4 regions of the Eubacterium sp. BL-380-WT-2B genome follow, and region 2 is predicted to be linked to each of the others. Evidence: riboswitches for the same ligand, from Rfam matches in the RefSeq annotation. Region 2 holds a riboswitch; each other region holds the start of a gene.
The links. A riboswitch is a leader RNA that binds a small molecule or an ion and turns the genes downstream of it on or off. The one in region 2 is predicted to bind cobalamin.

Region 1 (4,709 bases), on a different contig from region 2:
TATATCTCCCCTTTTTCGGGCTTCAGGATCCCGTTGACGCACTTGATCAGGGTACTTTTACCCGCCCCGTTTGCCCCCAGCAGCACGCACAGCCTTCCCGGCGCCACCTCGATGTTCACGCCTTTTAAAATAGGGGTCTTTCGATAGCCAAAGCTTAAATTTTTGATTGTAATCTTCATCAGACCAACCGCTCTTTCTGTTCTTTTACAATTAAATAGATAAACACCGGAACCCCGATAAAGGAGACCACAATGCCCACCGGAATGATCACCGGCGAGACGGCCACACGGCCCACTGTATCCGCCGCGATGAGCAGGATCGCGCCCGAGAGGGCGGTGAGCGGTATAAGCGCCCGGTAGTCGCCGCCGATCAGAAGCCTGGCGATATGCGGCGCCACCAGCCCCACAAAACCGATAACGCCTGTAAAGCTGACAATGGCCGATGAAATGAGCGTGACCGCAATGCCCGAAAGCAGCCGCAGCCGCATGACATTGACGCCCAGGGCCACCGCGCTTTCATCCCCGGTGGATAAAAGGTTGTAATGCCAAGCAAAACGGACGATAAACGGAAAGGTCAGGAGCAGAATAACACAGACCACGAGAATCTGCTCCCAGGTGATCTCCGAGAGGCTGCCAAAGGTCCAGTGGACAATGGCGGAGAGCTGCTGCTCGTTGGCCACATACTGCATGCTGGCATTCAGGGCTGAAAAGAAATAGTTGAGGGCAATGCCGATCAGGATGATCGTTGTTTTTCCCATGCCCTTGGCCGAGGCGATGCCGTACACCATGGCGGCACAGATAAAGGCCAGCACAAAGGCCATCATGACAGTGCCCACCTGATTGCTGCCAAAGGGCGTAAAGCCGAAAATAATGGCCAGCGATGCCCCGAAGGCCGCGGCGTTTGAAAGCCCGGTGGTAAAGGGGCTTGCCATCTTATTGCCGGTGATGGCCTGCATGACCAGGCCGCTGATGCCCAGGCCGATGCCGGAAACCAGCGCCATGGTAATGCGCGGCAGGCGCAGCTGCATGAGCACAGTGAGCTCGGTCTGGTTCAGCGCCGCCGCACCCATAAAGTGGCCGCCGGGCAGCAGGGTCGCAAACACCCGCCCCACGGTCACATTGGCAACGCCGACAAAGCAGCTGGAAAAAGCAGCAATGATCAAAAGGATCACTGCTGCCAGCATCAACGCCGCTCTTTTTTTATGATAGGCTTTTAATGTCTGCTGCTTTTCCATTACTATTGATGCTTAACCTGAAAAACATGCCCTTCTACCGGATCAACCCCCTGGATTTCCATCCATTCGTCAAAGATCGCGTCGGGGTCAACATCCTTCATCTGCTCAGGGTATAACCATTTCGCGGTATAAACCGTCCCGATCATTTTGCCCAGTCCGCCGGCGCAGAAGCCTGTTGTCACATAGAAATCGTCATTCTGGACCGCCTTTAGATCGGACCAGCCTGCGCGGCTCAGCATTTCGGAGGAGATGGTGCTGTAGTCCTCCGCTGTGGGCGGCGTGTAAACGCCGGTATTTTTGAGGGCCGGGCCGGATGAAGTCTTGATGATAAGGTCCGGGTCCTCTAACAGAATCTTTTCCGGGTCAATGGTCTTGCCGGTAATGGTAGGGTCGCCGAAAATATTGACAGCCCCGGCGTTTAAAAGCATGCTGTTCCAGCCGTCATTGCTGGTTCCCGGTATGCAGGTGGTATTTGGGTCGCCGTATTCCCAGTACACCTTTTTGCTTCCCTTGACGTCCTTAATTTTTTCGGCCACCATGTCCATGTTATCCTGGTAAAATTTTGTCAGCTTCTCGGCTTCCTTTTCCTTGCCAAACAGCTTGCCCAGAATCTCGATTTCCTTTGGCAGCTCGGCATTGTTATAGCCGGATACCACGACAACCTGAATGCCGAAGGGCTCCAGCTTTTTAATGTCCTCTTCCCATGTGCCGTTGTCCGGGGTGATGAGCACCTGGGCGCCCAGCTCGGCAATCTTTTCATAATTCAGCTCGCTCTGGCCCTTTCCGATAACATTATCCGGGTCGAACTGGCTCCAGTACACACGGTCCTGGGCTGTGTTCTTATCCACCGCCACCACCTTGTCGATGGCGCCGATCCCGCGGATCAGCTCAGAATTGTAGCGGTTGGCCACCACCACTTTCTCAAGGGGCTGGGGAATGGTTACCTCGCGCCCGGTATCATCCACCACGGTAATGCTTTTCGCCTCACTCGAATCCCCGCTCTGGCTGCACCCGGCAAAGACCGGAACCAGCAGAAGCAACGCGCACATCAGTGCAATCACTCTCTTCTTCATTTTTTCCTCCATTAAATTAAAAATTTATGTTAAATCCTTTTGGATGTCAACATCTCCCAGAAAACACAGGCACATCTAACTTTTCGGCAAATAAAAAAACCGATAAGCACTCTGCTCATCGGTCCCATTTTCCGAGATTTCATTTATTCAAACACGCCGCTGCATTCTCCCCCTGCACGTATTTCTTCTTTAAGGCAGGTCTCCTGGCTTACAGCTCCTCCGCGGCCCGCCTTCCCGGATTGCTCCAGTGGCTTTTCAGGCTTTGTCCCTGTTTACAGTGATGGGTTCGCACCGGACTCACACCGGTTTCCCTATTCTCTTATTGCTAAGCACCTCAAAGGTTATTCTGTTTTTATCATTATACCTGCTTCTATTATACTTGTCAATATCCAACCGGGGAGATTTATTTTCTGACGATAAGGCTCCAGTGGCTGCTGTAATACTGCGGCTCCGCAGGGTTATAGACGCAGGATTCTCTCAGGCTGTCCTCAAGGTGCCAGGCTTTAAAAAAGCGTTTTATGTCTGCCAGATCCACATAGAGGTGGGGCACGCCCGTCTCAGTACCGCTTTTTTCCGAGAGCAGGGTGTTGGCGTCAACGCGCCGGCTGCTGTCTGCCTGTTTATAGCCATAGCTACTCTTAGAGATGAGCGTAAGGAACAGCTCGCCCCCGGGCTTAAGATTGCATTTTATCCGCTTTATTTTAAAGGATTCCTGTAACCTTCAGCAGGCAGCAGTCATGCCCCTGCTTGATGGTCTGGAGCAGCTCGACCTCCACCGGGCGCTCAAATACGGCTTCAAAGAAGGCTTTGCTGTACCCGGCAGTACAATAGCACCAGGTCAGCGATGGGGAGGTCCCGGCCCTTTCCAGCATGGGACACTCGCAGGTAAACATCCTGGTATACAGTGCGCCGCCCTTGATGCTCCAGCCCGCCCCGCTCTCGTTGAGGTGGCTGACAAAGCGTGCCAGATCCTGCCCTTTGGACTGGTATAGCGCCTTGAAAGTCTCGGCGGTTTCCTCCAGCCGGCCATTTTCGTTGCAGTGGCAGCCCATTCTTATTTTGACAATGGTCTCCTGGTCAAAGTTTGTCTCCAGCTCCTCTGACAGGCGCTCAACCCACCTGGCTCTCTCTTCGGGCGCTGCCCCTGGCCGCAGCGGAACCCGGCGAAGGAATGCCTCTGCCTCTTCCCGGGAGATGTTTTTCTCAAGGCTCTGGCTTAACCGTTCCAGCTCCTCCTGCTCCAAAAACGGACTGACCGTTTCCGGCATACTAAAATTTTTCATGCTTCACCTCGCTTATCAATCTCTGGGGCACGGCTTTTACCCATACCCACAGCTCACCACATACCAGCCACTGCCTTCAGGCCGTTGGGCGACCCAAAAGCGCCAATACACCATACTGCGCGGCGGAACGCTGCCATCTGTCAGGAAGCCGGTACGGATCACTGATTTAAAAAGCACAGTGCTTTTTCCATTTTCCAAGACACCGCAGTCCTCGTAGGTCAGCTCGAGAAGCTCCCAGCCAAAATGCCGTTGAAAGTCCCGTTTAACAGCATGCGCCGCGGCTTCTATCTGCTCCTGTGTACAGGGTGAGGGCTTGTCGATCACCACCTTTGTTTTAGTGGTATTACCCCGCAGGCCAAAAAACACGGCCGCTATCAGGCAGAGGATGGCAGCGCCGCAGGCAGCGTGAAAAAGCGCTCTTGATTTCACAATCGATTCTCCTGCTTTCCCGGATCACATTGGCTTTAAATTTTTCTCCAGCCGCCCGGCCATCCACGCCAGGCGCTTGGCCCGGCCGGCTTCCGTTTTGGCGTCAAGATAAGCTCTTGTGTAGGTCTTTTTTACAGAAGGCGGCATATTCAGGAAGTTTTTATGAGCCTGTTCGTTTTCCCGCAGCAGCCGGGCCACTGCCTCAATCTGCTCCTCTGTGACGGGTGAGGGCCCTGCGGCGCTGTCCCACTGGCCGTTTTTCTTTGCCTCCTCGATCTTTTCCCTGCCGATGTCTGTCATCAACCCGCGTTTTTCAAGGCTTTCTGCCAAAGCCTTGTTTTTCGCGGACCATTTGCTGTTCTTTCTGCGCGCGGAAAAATACTTGATGTAGGACTGGCCGTCTACTTTTTTCATCTGGCCGTCAATCCATCCAAAGCACAGGGCTTCCTCCAGCGCCTCGCCAGCTTTTACGGTCACCAGGGCTTTTGTCTTTCCAAACACCAGCCAGACGCCTTCGCTGGACTGGCAGTTGTGGGACAGCCAGTCTCTGAAAGCCTCGCGGGTCTTAAAATATAAGGGCTCACTCATCCTCGTTCCTCCAAAAATCAAATTCTTTTCCACAGCGCCTCTGCAGGTAAAACCAGTCGGCCTTACCCATTGCCTGCGGCAGTTTATGGTTTGATTATAGCA
Region 2 (4,709 bases):
GCACCAGCTTGCGGTGGTCGGTGCCAAATACCATGCGCACCGCGTGGGGCACCACCAGCCCGATGAATCCAATGGTGCCGGATGCGTACACACACAGGCCAATAATGAGCGAGGTCAGGACCAGGTACACATGGCGGTAGGTGTTCAGGTTGGTGCCCAGGGTGATGGACACATCGTCGCCCAGGAGCATGAGGTTCAGGGGGCGGTGCTGGCTCCAGAAAAAGAGGGTGCTGGCCGCCACCACGACAAAGATGACCAGTGTGGGGCCCCACTTGGCCCCGGACAGGCTGCCAAGCATCCAGAAGGTGAGCTGCTGGGTGGTGTTGGGGTCGTTGGCCATAAAGACCATAAAATTGGAGAAAGCCATGCACAGGGCGCCCAGGGCCATGCCGGAAAGGATGAGCTTGACGGAGTTGGCCGGCCCGCCAATGTTGGCCACTGCCACCACCAGCATGGAGATCAGAAAGGCCCCGATAAAGGCGCACACACCCACACCGCTGCCGCCGAGCACAGCGCCCAGCCCAAAGAACAGGGCTGTGGTCGCCCCCAGCGACGCCCCGGAGGAGATGCCCAGCACATAGGGCTCTGCCAGCGGGTTCTTGACAATGGCCTGCATGACCACGCCGCAGATGGACAGGCCCATACCCACAGCCAGCCCCATGACTACCCTCGGAAAGCGGATCAACCACACCACGTTGTGGGCCGCGCCCCTGGCGTAGGCACTCAGGCTGTCCAGATGGAAGAGCTCGTAGCCGATGACGCTGTACACATCCCGGATGGACAGGTCCATGGAGCCGATGGTAACCGCTGCCAGGGCCGAGAGGATCAGCAGCCCCAGCATGACCACGCATACAAACACATAAAAGGGCTGGCTCTGGAGCCGCCCTTTATCTTTGATCAGTGCGCTTTGTCTCATAAAAAAGCCCGCTGACTAGTTCAGGTTTAAATCTGGGTACATCCCATTCGCGATGGTATGAATGCCGTCGATGGTACGCACACCGCTGCAGTACATCTGCCCCAGCTCGATGGGGATCACCCGGTTGTTCTTCACTGCGTCGATGTCGGCAAAGGCCGCGTTGTTCATGATGGCGTCCTTTGTCTGGGCGGCCATGTCCTGGTCGTCACGGTCCATATAGACTGCGAAGATGACTTCCGGATTGGCAGCGACCACGTCCTCCTCGCCCAGCTTGGACGCGTCCGGACTGGCCAGTGTGCCCTTAAGCTTGGTGACCATATCGCCTGCCAGTGTGGTGGCCCCATAATTGACAATCTGACCGCTCTGGTCCTCCATCACCAGTACTTTGGGGCTCTTGTTTTCCTTCTGGGCATAGGTCTCTGTCTGTTTCACAGCGTCCTTGATGGCGTTCACCAGTTCCCCGGCCTTATCCTCCACGTCAAAGATTTTGCCCAGGTTCTCAAAATCCTGGTACTCGTTATCCAGTGTTTTAGGGGACACTGCGCCGCTGTTGAGCATGTTGTAGCTGTTCACGCCCTGGCTCTGCCACTCCTTCATGCTGCCCAGGTTCTTGTCGGAGAACAGGGAGGTCCAGCTCAGGATCATATCCGGTTCCAGAGCAGTGGCGGCTTCCTTGCTGGGTTTGAATTCGGACAGATAGTTGACCTTGGCGAAAGCGTCCTTGTACGCTGGCTTCACCTCGTGATCCAGACCGCTGGCAGCCACAATTTTGTCCTCCAGGCCCAGGGCCAGCATGGTCTCGATGGCGTTCTGGTATACGGCCAGCACCTTTTCAGGCGCCTTTTCAAAGGTCATTTCCACAGGCTGCTTGTCGTAATCGTAGGTGGTGATGGTGACCGGATAATGGCCGTCTGTGCCGGCGCTCTGGCTGGCGCTGTCATTTCCCCCTGCGCTGCCGCACCCTGCCAACACGCCTGCCGCCAGCACTGCGGACAGGGCAATCCCTAAAAACTGTTTCTTCAAGCTTCTCATTTTTCTACCTCTTTCTTAAAAAATCATATAAAAAGAGCCTGCCGACACATCGCCGACAGGCTCCCATTTACCTATCTCAGGTTCTCCCAGTGACAATCCCCTCACCGGACAAACACGCGTAACACTAAAGGCAGGTCTCCTGACTCACAGCTCCTCCGCACTCCGCTCCCTTCCCGGCCCGAGGCCAGTGGTTTACTGCGGCGCGTCCCTGTTTACAGTGATGGGTTCGTACCGGATTCACACCGGTTTCCCTATTCTCCTTTTTCAAGGCACCCTCAATGGTTTGATTCAATTGTTAATATTAGTATAAGCGAACTTTTCAAAATTGTCAACTGCCGGCGCCCTGAATTTCCTCAGATTTTCCTGAGCACGTTCCAGAACGCCATGCCCAGCCCGTGGGGTACCACCTTGCCAAACACCCGCAGCCCGAAGCTTGCAAGGCCCGGCGTGGATACGGCCGCGCCCAGGCGGCTGTCCCTCATAGAGCGGCGCACAACCGTCTGGACGGTGCCCGCAAAGGGCAGGTGGCGCACCGCGGAGCGGTCCGCGTTGGCGCTGGCCCGCGGCACAAACTCGGTATTTTTGATCCAGTAGGGGCAGACCGCTGTCACCCTTATGCCCCGGCCGAACAGCTCCCAGCGCAGAGCTCTGGTGTAGCTTAGGAGGAAGGCCTTGGAGGCCGCGTACAGGTTCATGCCGGGCAGGGGCATAAAAGCCGCCACCGAGCAGATCTGCAAGATTCTCGCGCCTTTCTGCATGTACGGCAGTACCCTCAGGGTCATATCGACTGCTCCCCGGCAGTTTAAATCAATGAGGGCATTGCTGTCCGCTTCGGTCACCTCGGCGTAATTTCCCAGCTTCCCCATACCCGCGGCATTGACCAGCAGCCGCACGTCCGGCTGCTTCTCGGCCATCAGGGCTGTCAGCTCCGGAAAACTGCTGGTGTCTGTCAGGTCCATGACTACAGGCCTCACCGGTGTTTTTACTTCCCTGGCCAGCGCTTCCAGCCGTTCCCGCCTCCGGGCAACGGCCCAGATCTCATCCAGATGCTCACGTTCACTGATCTGTTTTACAAACTCGCGTCCAAGCCCGCTGGACGCCCCGGTCACTATGGCTATTCTCATAATCGCTCCTTCTTTCATCAGTGCTTCGGGCCTGCCTCTGGCAGCACCCTTTTTATGTACATACCACTTTCAGAAAAAAATAACCGAGCGCGCCTTTTTTATAAGAATCCCCCAAGATACAGGCTCAAAAGGCTCAAAACACCTTGGATACGTGTTTTGAGCCTTTTGAGATTCAGATCTCAGTCTGCTTTTTATATTTACAGCGGCAGGTCCTTCCGCCTGAAGACCAGGATGCCCAGGGTATACAGCACCACCGAGACTGCCGCCAGGGCCGCCATGCACAGGCCCACGGTGTCGCCTCCAGCGATGATCTCGGCAGGGTCAAACAGGCTGTACAGGGTCGTGTAGCGCACAACGTCCAGGTCCTCGCTGACGCCGGAGAGCATCATGAGCACCAGAAACAGAACGGGCAGGCCCCCGCCCAGGGCCAGGGACAGGCGGCTCTCGTTAAACAGGCAGGAGGCAGAGAAGCCAATGGCGCTGACGGCCAGCTGCATGAGCAGGGCGCCTGCGTTGACGAGCAGAAAGGCGCGGATGTCCAGATCGCCCGGGAACAGAGCCTGGCTGACCGCGATCCCCATAACGGTCACAAAGACCATGAGGAGGATATTGGACAGGATCAGGGCTGCGGCCTGGGTTGCGATGACCCTGGTCCGGGAATTAGGCGCGGACAGCAGGCAGGCCATGGCGCCGGAATCCACCAGCTTTGCCGCCGCGTTGTTGCTGGCGATAATGTTAAAAATCATGGGCACCATGATGACAATAAAGCCGTAAAAATAGGAGCCCAGAAAGCCCACAAGGCTTGTCTCAGCGCCAACGTCCAGGTTCATGGCGTTTATCATCTGCTGGGGCAGCATGTCCATCATCTCTTTTATGCCGTCCATGGAATCCGGGTTGAACATACTGATCTCAACACCCATATACATGGCCAGAATGGCCGCGAAGATGACAAGTATCCTGAGCTGTGATTTAAAGGTTTTTCTGAAAAGCGGCCCGCTAAGCATGATGTTTACCTCCGTAATACTGCATAAAAATATCCTCCAGATCCTGGGAGACCGTGTCCAACGCCATGACGTGGTAGCCGGTGAGCATTTTCAGAAAGCTGTCCATGCTCCCTGCCACCCGCACCTCCACAAGCTGGGGGTGCTCCCTCAGCTGGCGGGTGCCGTTGCACCGGGCCGCGAAATCTCCGGCCTCTTTAGCGGTGGCGAAGCTGACCTGGTAGATCTTGTGGCGCTCTGCCTTGAGGGAGGCCACACTGTCCAGGGCTGCCAGCTCCCCGGCGCGGATAATGCCCACCCGGTCACAGGTCCGCTCGACCTCCTCAAAGCTGTGGGAGGACATGAGAATGGTCGTGCCCTTTTTCTTCTCGTTCTGGATCAGGCGGATAAACCGGTTCTGCATGAGGGGGTCCAGCCCGCTGGTGGGCTCGTCGAGGATCAGGACCCCGGGGTCGTGCATGAAGGCGGACACCAGGCCCAGCTTCTGCTTGGTGCCCTTGGACATCTTACGGATCTTCCCTTTTGGGTTCAGGTCGAAAAAGCGGATGAGCTTTTCCATTTTCGCACGGTCCTTCATGCCACGCATCTCGGCCATAAAGTTCAGAAACTCCACGCCGGTCATGCTGTCGAAAAAGG
Region 3 (4,709 bases), on a different contig from region 2:
GATCTTTTCCATGGTGGTTCCATGGTCGCCATCGCCGAGCTCACAGTCCAGTTTGGTTAAGTTTTCGACGTTGCTGATGATTTTATTAGCAGATGTTAATAACATGTTTTTGATTTTTAAGGTTTCTACTGACATACTCTCACCTCCGTTATCGGTTTCAACTTGGTTACAGAATAGCATTGAAATTAACATATGTCAATCGAAAAAACGTAATAAAGTTTAAAAACTTTAAAAAATACAATAAAAATGCAAAAAAAAGGCTATTTTCTGACAAATGTAAAGTTGATTGGATTTTAAACCTTAAAAGCAATGGATTGACATTTGTTAAAAAATAGAGTATATTTTAGAAAAAAACAGTTGACATTTGTAAAGGAGAGCATCATGAAAGAGAAAGAACTGATCCGCCTTATTACCGCGGCGCAAATGTATTATGAAGAGAATATGACCCAGGCAGAGATTGCGAAGTCTATGGGTATCTCGAGGCCTTCGGTCAGCAATCTGCTGAACAAGGCTCGCAGGGAGGGAATTGTTAAAATTGAGATTAAGTCTTTTGACAGCACCAGCATTGGAAAAAGCCGGGAGATGTGCAACCGGTTTGGCTTAAAAAGCTGCCAGGTCGTGAGCTGTATGGACGATAAAAATGAAACTCAGGAACGCCTCTATGAGGCAGCTGTGGATTTTCTTCTGGAACTTCTTCCAAAAACCCGTATCCTGGGACTTGGCTGGGGGTATAATATCAGCCGGATCATTGATATTTTAGCGAACCGGGAGCTCACTGAACAGTATAGCGGAAAGGTCTGTCCTTTGATCGGGACTGCCACAGTGCCCCACAAGGGCTACCATCCCAATGAGCTGGCCACAGATTTTGCACGGAAAACTGGCTTTGAGGCGGATTTTCTGATCTCACCGGCTTTCCCGACTACGAAGCAGGAGCGGGATTTGTTTGTGACGACGGATAATTACAACAGCATTCTGGCCCTGTGGAAAAAGACAGACACAGCCTTAGTGACCCTAGGGGGATATCCCTGTGTACCAGACCACGCCACAGCCCTGCGTTTTGGGCGGCGGCTGATTACGGAGCGGGCCACTTCTAATATTCTGTCTTACTTTTTTAACTGGAAAGGCCAGCAGATTAAAGGGGAGGATGATTTTGCCATTCAGATTCCGCTGGCACCGCTTTCTAAAATTAAGAATTTTGTTGGTATTGTGCCTGTGGGAGCGAATGTAGGGTCGGCCATCGGCTGTCTGAATACGGGGTTCGCGCGTCACCTTATCATTGATGAGGAAACCGCTGAAAAAATTTTAAAAACGGACGTATAACAGGTCACTTCCGAAACACCCCTCATTCTTTTCGGGGCTGCGTCTCAGGATAAAGGAGGCGAGCTCCCGGCCGCCGATCCGGCGGGTGTCCCGGATACCTTCATAGGCGTCGGTGAGTGCCTGGAGTTCCTCTGTATACTGAGAAAGGGGCCTGCAGGGCTGTCTGGTTTTGATGGACAGGGAAATAACGCCTGCGTTAAAAAGATTGATGCTGAAGTCCACGCTTTTTTCTCCCGCAGAAAAGGCACTTTCCAGCAGAATCTCTGTCAACCGGCAGATGTCCCGTTCTTTCACAAAGGAGGACATGGGGTAGAAAACCATAGGATTAAAGTCAATCCCCTTTTCCTGGGCGATGGCCTGAAAGAGGGAGATGACGCCATCCAGGGCGCAGTAGGCTGTGGCTGCCTTTTTTCTTAGGCCGCTGTATTTTTCCTTGAGGGTATGGAAATCGGAAACAGTGAAAGCGGGAGGCAAGAGCTCGGCAGAAGGAATGGAAGAAATGGTCAGGTTCATAGCGGTTTTCCTTTCTGAATGGGGATTAAAACAGCACAAAGCTGAAATAGGTGACGGTTTCGGGGCCATTATTATAGGAAAGGCCGGTTTTGCTGGCCAGATCCATGACCACGATGCCGTAGCCCTCCACAGAAGGGAATATCTGGTCGGGATAACGGCAGGGGGCATCAGGGTAGGTGCACTGGTCGCAGATGATACAACCCTCTGTAGAGAGCACCAGCGCGCCTGGATAATGGGCTCTGAAAAGCCTGGCGGATTTTGCCGTGGCGGCCTCGTGGACCATGCGTGCCCGGTGCCAGCCTCTGGAGTCGTACTGGCCCTTTAAATCGGTAACGGTTGAAAGCAAACAGACATTTTCGTAGGAACGGCATTTGGCAACACAGCTGTTGTAGCTGCCTACCGCTGGCGGGCAGGCCCAGGTGGCGCCGTAATGACCGCACTGGTTCCCCTCGCACAAAAGTCTTGTGCCCATGGAAAACAGCAGGTCGCTGGTTTTGGCAAAGGCATATTCATGAATACCGAACAGCTCACGTTTATCTTCAAGCTGGCGCTTGAGGGTCATCAGGCTCTTGATGACGGTGTCGCCTTTAAATTCTTTGGCAGCCTCTGCCTGTTTTTTTATTTCGATCAATGGGAATACCTCACCTTCATTTAGTACAATAAAAAAGCCTTCTCCGGCTCGAGAAGGCAAAAAATACGAAATCAATTAAAGAACGTATCTCTTAAACAACTCTAAATCGGAGTGTTTTAAGAAAACATTATGCCGGTCTTCTGGCTCTACAATGGCATTCCCCCAACCTTCCCATCCTGAGGACAGTGGTATATTAAGAGGACATATTGCATTACAGCTGCGATTACAGCAAAGGATTTTCACCTTTTTCCCATTTACATAATGTTTACAATATTAAGTTATCCTTATCATATCCCTTTGATTTTATTTTGTCAAGGTTTATTCGGCCCTGAAAAGAGACTTCTTGTAAATTTGTTTTCTTATAACAATATTTTCCTCTTTAATTTAATTTTAGTTGTAAAGAAAAAAATAATAAATATCCGATAAAGGGGCGAGAACCGCCTTGATTAAACCTAAAATACGTATATTTTAATGAATTTTTCATAAAATATTAAGTAATTTCGGTTAAGGTATTGGCAAGTGCCAAAGGATATGTTAAAATATATCTAAATTGTAAATAACTTTACAATTTGGTCAAAATTATATAGGAGGGTGGTGATTAGGCATTAGCAACGAAAGCCATCGCTCAAGTGGCAAGCTTCAAATGTTTTTTAAGAAGCTTGCGCATTACGCCAAGCACTTGAGCAAAAGAGAAAAAGTCGTATTCACAGGTTTCTGTGTAGCGCTTCTTCTCGGATTCTTTTCTTCAACCTGTCTTGGTTACAAGGTAATGGTTGACGGAGAGGTTTTAGGCTATACCAAAGATGCAGCTGTGTTTACACAGAGTCTGGATCAGGTAGAGCAGGATATGCGATCGAAAACGTCGATAGAAACAGCATATGTCTACAATGATATACAGATTAAAAAGAGCATCACATTTAATAAACCAATGTTTTCAGAAGAAGAATTTACTGATGCATTGAACGCACAGGATCTTCAGGTCGGCGTTCATGGTGTACAATTGAAGGTTGACGGACAGGAAGTCGGGAACCTGGCTTCATCTGACCAGGTACAGGCCGGTATTGCAGGTGCAATTAATAAGATCGGTAATGTACAAGATTCAGATAAGCTGGTAAAATGCGACATCCAGAGCGACGTTGTAGAAACGCCTAAGAATTTTCCGCTCGAGGACTTAAACAGTCCGGACGAGTGCGCTAATCTTTTAGCAACAGGTAATACTAATCCGAGTAAGAGTGAAGAGAGTACGAACGCTCCAATCCAGGTAGCAAGCCGTGGTGGAGCCGATGTGGCAAGAGACCAAAGCAATGAGCCAGCCCAAGAGGAAGCTCCAGCAGCTGAAGGTACCGTTGAAAATAATAGTAATGAGAATGTAGAAAACCAGAATAATGAGACTGAGACAAGCTCCAGTATCTTAAAAATTAATCTGACTAAAACATCAACTAAAAAAGAAGACATACCTTTCCAGACCGTTGAGCAGGAAGATCCAAATATATATGTTGATCAAACTGTAGTTACACAGCAAGGTGTGAACGGAGAACTTGATAAGGAAGTCGAAACCGTCTATGAAGACGGCAAGGTTGTGAGTGAAACAACCTTATCCGAAACAGTTGCAAAAGAGCCAGTGGCTCAGATTGTTTCAAAGGGAACGAAGCAGTACCCAACCATGTCTTCAAAGAAAGGCAATTTTATTTTACCGGCAGTCGGTAATATTTCCGCTTTAGATAAGCCAGGAAGCCACGCAGGCTGCTTTGCAGTGGATATCGCGAACTCAATGGGTACGCTGATCTACGCACCGCAGAGTGGTACAGTCATCCGGGCAAGTGAATTTGGCGGTTACGGATTATGCGTTGACATTATGATGGACGATGGAAAAACCGTCCTGAGAATGGGTCATAACTCCGAATTTAAGGTAAGCGTTGGTGACCGGGTCGAAAAGGGTCAGGTTATTGCGTTGATGGGCAGCACTGGTAATTCAACCGGACCGCACTCCCATTTTGAAATCCGCATTAACGACGTTCAGCAATTTTTACCAGATTATTTTGACATCAAGGACGGCGACAACGTCTGATGTCATGATCGAAAAAATTTAGTATATGCATATCACTGATAAAAAAGAACCAAATCGCGTGTTTGGTTCTTTTTTATTTTTTGAAAACAACCTCGGGCGTCGGTCCGGCTGCCAGCGTTTCTGGTTTGTTGACTTTTATACCCGGGCGTGGTAGGCTTAAACAGTCAAATTCAGTCA
Region 4 (4,709 bases), on a different contig from region 2:
GCTTCCTCGCCCATGGCTCCCTCTGTCTGTCCTTTGTATAGAATTGTGCCGTCTTCGTTGCCGAAAAGTCCGTAAAGGGTCAGTTTTTCACCCTCCACATCACAGTATGCCCCGATAGGGATATGACAGCTGCCATTTAGACTGATCAAAAACTGGCGTTCCGCTGTCATCTGCGCCTTGGTAACCGGGTTGCTGACAGATTCCATGAGTGCCTTGACAGTTTCGTTATCCTCACGGATTTCCACTGCCAGAATCCCCTGGGCTGGGGCCGATACAAACTGGCATGGATCAAGGGGAAGGCAGGTATAATCCCCGCTCTCATAAGCACCGATGCGTTTAAGTCCCGCCGCCGCCAGAATAATGCCATCCAGTCCCTGCTCTTTCATTTTCCGGATACGGGTATCAATATTTCCGCGGATTCCCACCACTTCAAAATCCTTTCGGATATTTTTCAGCTGATAAATCCGGCGTTTGCTCCCGGTACCGATGACTGCATTTTCGGGCAGCTCCTGGATGGCGCTGATTTTATGCGGTGTCAGCAGCACATCTCTCGGGTCTTCCCGCATGGGCGGCACCGAAAGTGTGAGCCCATCGGGCAGCGCAGAGGGCATATCCTTCATGCTGTGAACCGCCATATCGATTTCACCGCTTAAGAGGGCATCCTCCAGCTCTTTGGTAAAAATACCCTTATCCCCAATTTTATCAAGGGCTTTGTGCTGTATCTTATCGCCCTTTGTCTTGATGATTTTGAGTTCAAAATCGACCTCCGGGTTTGCTTTTCTTAACTCCTCAAGAAGCCAGTTGGTCTGGACCACTGCCAGCTTACTGCCTCTTGAGCCTACAATTATTTTCATATTTTCTCCACTTCTCTCTGCAATTCTTCAATGGTTAACGCTGTCAGCCCCTTGAGCTGTCTTTTTTTTTCATCCGGTGAGGTTTCCGTTTTCAAAATATGCAGCCTCAGCTGCTTAAGCAGCCTGAGACGCTCTGCATAGCTTTCATCATATTTTTCTTCCAGCTCCCTTTTTATCTGGGTGGTCAGCGTTGGACTGGCCCCATCGGTACAGACCGAGATCGTCAAATCCCCGCGCTTTACCACTGAGGGAAAAATAAAGTCCGAATGCTCGGGGTCGTCTGAAACGTTGCACCAGATACCGCGTATTTTACAGTTTTCAAGAATCCGGGCATTCAGCTCACGCTGGTCTGTCGCCGCCACGACAAGATCCATGCCGTCAAGGGCTGTCTCGATCCGGCAGTATGCTTTGACATAACGGATGTTCTCAACCGGCTTTTCCGGAACCTCCATGTTTTTATCCACGCAGGTCACAGAACACCCATACCCGGCTAGGGTTTCCGCGCGCCGCATTCCTACCTTCCCGCCGCCGATTACAAGGGCCCTTTTCCCGGTAAAGTTGAGCAGAATCGGCCCTTTCATTGGGCCGCCTCCGCATTGCCACCTGAAAATAAAAAAGCCAGTGTTTTCTCAAAGCGCAGAATATCGTCCTCGCTGTCCAGTGTTTTTAGCTGCCTGATGGACGGCATTACCATTTCACGGAATTTTGAATGGACGATTTTTTCAAGAAATTCCTTGTCCTTCCCCTCAAACTGATAGCGCTTGTTGAGAATCTCAATGGTTTCGTCCGCCAGCTGTCCGGAAACCTGGTTAAAATGTGCCACCATGTTGTCTACCTTGGACTTGGTAATCCAGACCATGAGGCCATCGATTTCCTCTTCGATCTCAAGGGCGATCTTTTCTGCCACCCGCTCACGGTAGTGCATTTTTTCATCAATAATATCTTTAAAATTGTCAATGGTCAGCAGCTCAACCTGATCCATCTCCGAGATGGCTTCCTCAATATCCCTTGGCAGCGCCAGGTCAATGACCATGAGCGGCTTTTTGCGCTCGGGCATGAGCTCCCGTTTTAAGACCACGTGGGGTGAGGCTGTCGCCGAGATAATTACATCGATATCCCCAATGGCTTCATAGCGGTCCTCGTAGCGGATCATGTTAACACCCTCATAAATATCACGGTATTCATCCCCCGGATGATAGGTACGGTTGGTCATATAAACGCTGTTAAAGCCCTCTGCCGCCATATAACGCAGTGCCAGAAGCCCCATTTTTCCAGAACCGATGATCAGCACCTTTTTATCCGCATAGTCCTCATAACTTCTTTTAACGTGCTTAACCGCTGTCGAGCTCAGGGAAAGCGGGGTCTCGGAGATTTTATAAACGGTTTTAACCTTCTTGGCAAAGGTGACGGCTTCTCTGAAAGCCTTGGTTAAGTATTTTCCGCAGCCGTGAACAGACTGGGATAATTCAAGGGCATCCTTTACCTGGCCCAAGATCTGGTCCTCACCCAGGATCATTGAATCCAGCCCGGTCACTACCCGGTAAAGGTGAAGGATGGCTTCTCTGCCCTTTTCACAGAACAGATAATTTTCGAGATCGCCGGATTTCTCCTCGATGTAAAAATTTCTCAGCGCCTGGTCCGCTGCTTCAACGTCGCGGGTCGCCACATAAATTTCGCTTCGATTACAGGTAGAAAGAATGATCACCTCTTCGATACACGCCTCTTCCAGAAGGCTTGCAATACCCTCTTTTACGGTCCGCTTGATAAAAGCACCCTTTTCCCTGATTTCCAGAGGTGTGTCTTTATGATTGATTCCCACTACAACTAATTTCATTTCAATCCTTCTCCTTCAATCAAACATTCATTAAAAACAAATAAAAACCTCTTCATTACGTCTCCGTAAAAAAGAGGTTTGTCAACAGAATTATTTATCCACGCTGTCTATTGCGGATACTACAATTAAATTAACGTTACTAAGTTCCCTTTTCCCTGGAGGTAATTATTAGCACTCTGTCCAGTAGGTTTCCTGACTCATCGCATTATATTCTCCTTGCCTTCCCGGTTTTCATTCCAGTGGCATCATAAGGAGACTTAACGAATTACAGTGACCGGATCGCTCTGGATTTTCACCAGATTCCCTTTATCCTTTGTTTTTACCAGGGCAAAAACGAAAGAATCCAAAACAGATTTTACATTAGTCTTTCCTATTTAATTTTCGTTTCCAATTATATCACCAATCCGACTCAGGCGCTACCCCTTTTTATGGGAAATAAGCAGTTTTTTGCCAATTCCACCGAATATTTTACATATTTTCTGTAATCGGATTACAGGCAATAAAAAACCGGTCTCTTTTCCTGAGTCCGGTCATTTTATACATCCATGCTAGTTTTCTGTTTCATGGCTCATTAAAAAGAGCATCATCATTCTTTCTGCGTATTCCTTTTTTTCATCGGGGCAATGCTCCAGAATATCAAGCAGTGCAGTGTTTTTTTCTTTTTCATCCAGACTTTTGCCAAACAGGATGCTATCTGAAGACATTTTTAACGCTTCACAGAAACGTTCAAGACTCTTTAGCGAAAAGCCTTTGGTTCCCAGCTCGATGTCCGTTAAAAAAGTCTGTGTAATCCCTATTTTTCGCGCCAAATCCTCACGGCTCATGTTTAAAAAAGTTCTACGCTGCCGGATGCGCTGGCCAATTGCCTTTTGATCTAACCTTGATTCCATTGTCTTCTCCTAAATTTCAGGGAAAACCAAATAAAAAAACTGTGCAGGATAAAACCAACCATGCACAGTTATATGACACTTTTATAAAATGCTAACACAAATAAGCCCACTTATTTATAGGGTGTCCTCTTGTTTTTAGCACAAAAATAGCCTATAATAAGTAATGCGGTACGTGCCCCCCAGGGCCGTTGTGTATGGTGGTTGTGCACCTGCGCAAGCCGGATAAGTGTGCCAGCACTTTCCGGATGCCGCAATTTCTATTTAGTTTTCCCAATATATATACTTTATTATAAATCGAATCTCCTGTCAAAGCAATCTCTTTATTTAAAAACTTTTTATCTGCAATTGAAGTTATCATTTTAATTCAACCAATTATATCCTTTTTATTTGTTTTCTTATTTTTACCCGAATTTGCAATGTGAAAAACCCATTTTAAAATATTTTCAAATTTCTGTTACCTTAAAAATATTTTTCATGTGTTTAATTCTCTTCAAAATGGGTACACCTCATTCAGAGGAACACACATCTAATTCCGATATGGTAAAGGCTGACCGAAAAAGAATTTCTTTATAATTTTTTCTCAATTTAGATGTAAGTTTTAGCAAATGATGTTATACTGTTAAAATACCCCCAAAAGGAGATTGTATTTTGAAAAAAGAAATTCCATTGTATCTATTTATTTGCAGAAAGATTGAGGATGATATTTACAACGGCAAATTAAAACTGGGTGACGCCCTGCCATCTGAACCAAAAATCAGCAAACAAATGGGTGCCAGTCGTAATTCCGTTCGAAAAGCCCTGCGTCTGCTGCAGGACAACAATCTTATTTTCTGCTCCCACGGTAAAAATGCTCAGGTAATCTTTGACAGCCGCCTGCCGGAACACCGTGAGGCTTATGAAAAGCGCTTTGAAAACCGGCGTCACGGCATCAGTGATACATACCGGATGCTCTCTATTCTTTTACCCAGCACCATCACATACGGCGCTTCCAAATGCAGCCGTGAAGATTTCATGACCCTATACGAAATGACCGACAACCTGGATTCTTCCAACCCGATCGAAATGTTTGCCTTCCACTGCCGCTTTATCCGGAATATCCTGAGAAGAACAGAGAACCCCTTTGTCATCGAG

Region 1: another riboswitch for cobalamin. It lies ahead of FYJ53_RS06945 (ABC transporter substrate-binding protein); the one in region 2 lies ahead of FYJ53_RS02540 (ABC transporter substrate-binding protein).
Region 3: another riboswitch for cobalamin. It lies ahead of FYJ53_RS14010 (DUF2284 domain-containing protein); the one in region 2 lies ahead of FYJ53_RS02540 (ABC transporter substrate-binding protein).
Region 4: another riboswitch for cobalamin. It lies ahead of hemA (glutamyl-tRNA reductase); the one in region 2 lies ahead of FYJ53_RS02540 (ABC transporter substrate-binding protein).

The regions. Positions count from the first base shown of each region.
Region 1 is NZ_VUMP01000003.1:167,771-172,479, reverse strand. Features, by position in the region: gene FYJ53_RS06955 (ABC transporter ATP-binding protein) at 1-179, opposite strand, end outside; gene FYJ53_RS06950 (iron ABC transporter permease) at 179-1,234, opposite strand; gene FYJ53_RS06945 (ABC transporter substrate-binding protein) at 1,237-2,307, opposite strand; cobalamin riboswitch at 2,483-2,659, opposite strand; gene FYJ53_RS06940 (hypothetical protein) at 2,735-3,025, shown strand; gene FYJ53_RS06935 (DUF6144 family protein) at 3,009-3,590, opposite strand; gene FYJ53_RS06930 (hypothetical protein) at 3,627-4,019, opposite strand; gene FYJ53_RS06925 (YdeI family protein) at 4,044-4,607, opposite strand.
Region 2 is NZ_VUMP01000001.1:529,096-533,804, reverse strand. Features, by position in the region: gene FYJ53_RS02545 (iron ABC transporter permease) at 1-916, opposite strand, end outside; gene FYJ53_RS02540 (ABC transporter substrate-binding protein) at 932-1,948, opposite strand; cobalamin riboswitch at 2,060-2,240, opposite strand; gene FYJ53_RS02535 (SDR family oxidoreductase) at 2,302-3,072, opposite strand; gene FYJ53_RS02530 (ABC transporter permease subunit) at 3,270-4,076, opposite strand; gene FYJ53_RS02525 (ABC transporter ATP-binding protein) at 4,069-4,709, opposite strand, start outside.
Region 3 is NZ_VUMP01000006.1:357,337-362,045, reverse strand. Features, by position in the region: gene FYJ53_RS14025 (dihydroxyacetone kinase subunit L) at 1-135, opposite strand, end outside; gene FYJ53_RS14020 (sugar-binding transcriptional regulator) at 382-1,320, shown strand; gene FYJ53_RS14015 (hypothetical protein) at 1,303-1,833, opposite strand; gene FYJ53_RS14010 (DUF2284 domain-containing protein) at 1,859-2,464, opposite strand; cobalamin riboswitch at 2,577-2,752, opposite strand; gene FYJ53_RS14005 (peptidoglycan DD-metalloendopeptidase family protein) at 3,108-4,532, shown strand.
Region 4 is NZ_VUMP01000007.1:295,808-300,516, forward strand. Features, by position in the region: gene hemC (hydroxymethylbilane synthase) at 1-854, opposite strand, end outside; gene FYJ53_RS15850 (bifunctional precorrin-2 dehydrogenase/sirohydrochlorin ferrochelatase) at 851-1,435, opposite strand; gene hemA (glutamyl-tRNA reductase) at 1,432-2,688, opposite strand; cobalamin riboswitch at 2,853-3,041, opposite strand; gene FYJ53_RS15860 (helix-turn-helix domain-containing protein) at 3,237-3,578, opposite strand; gene FYJ53_RS15865 (GntR family transcriptional regulator) at 4,227-4,709, shown strand, end outside.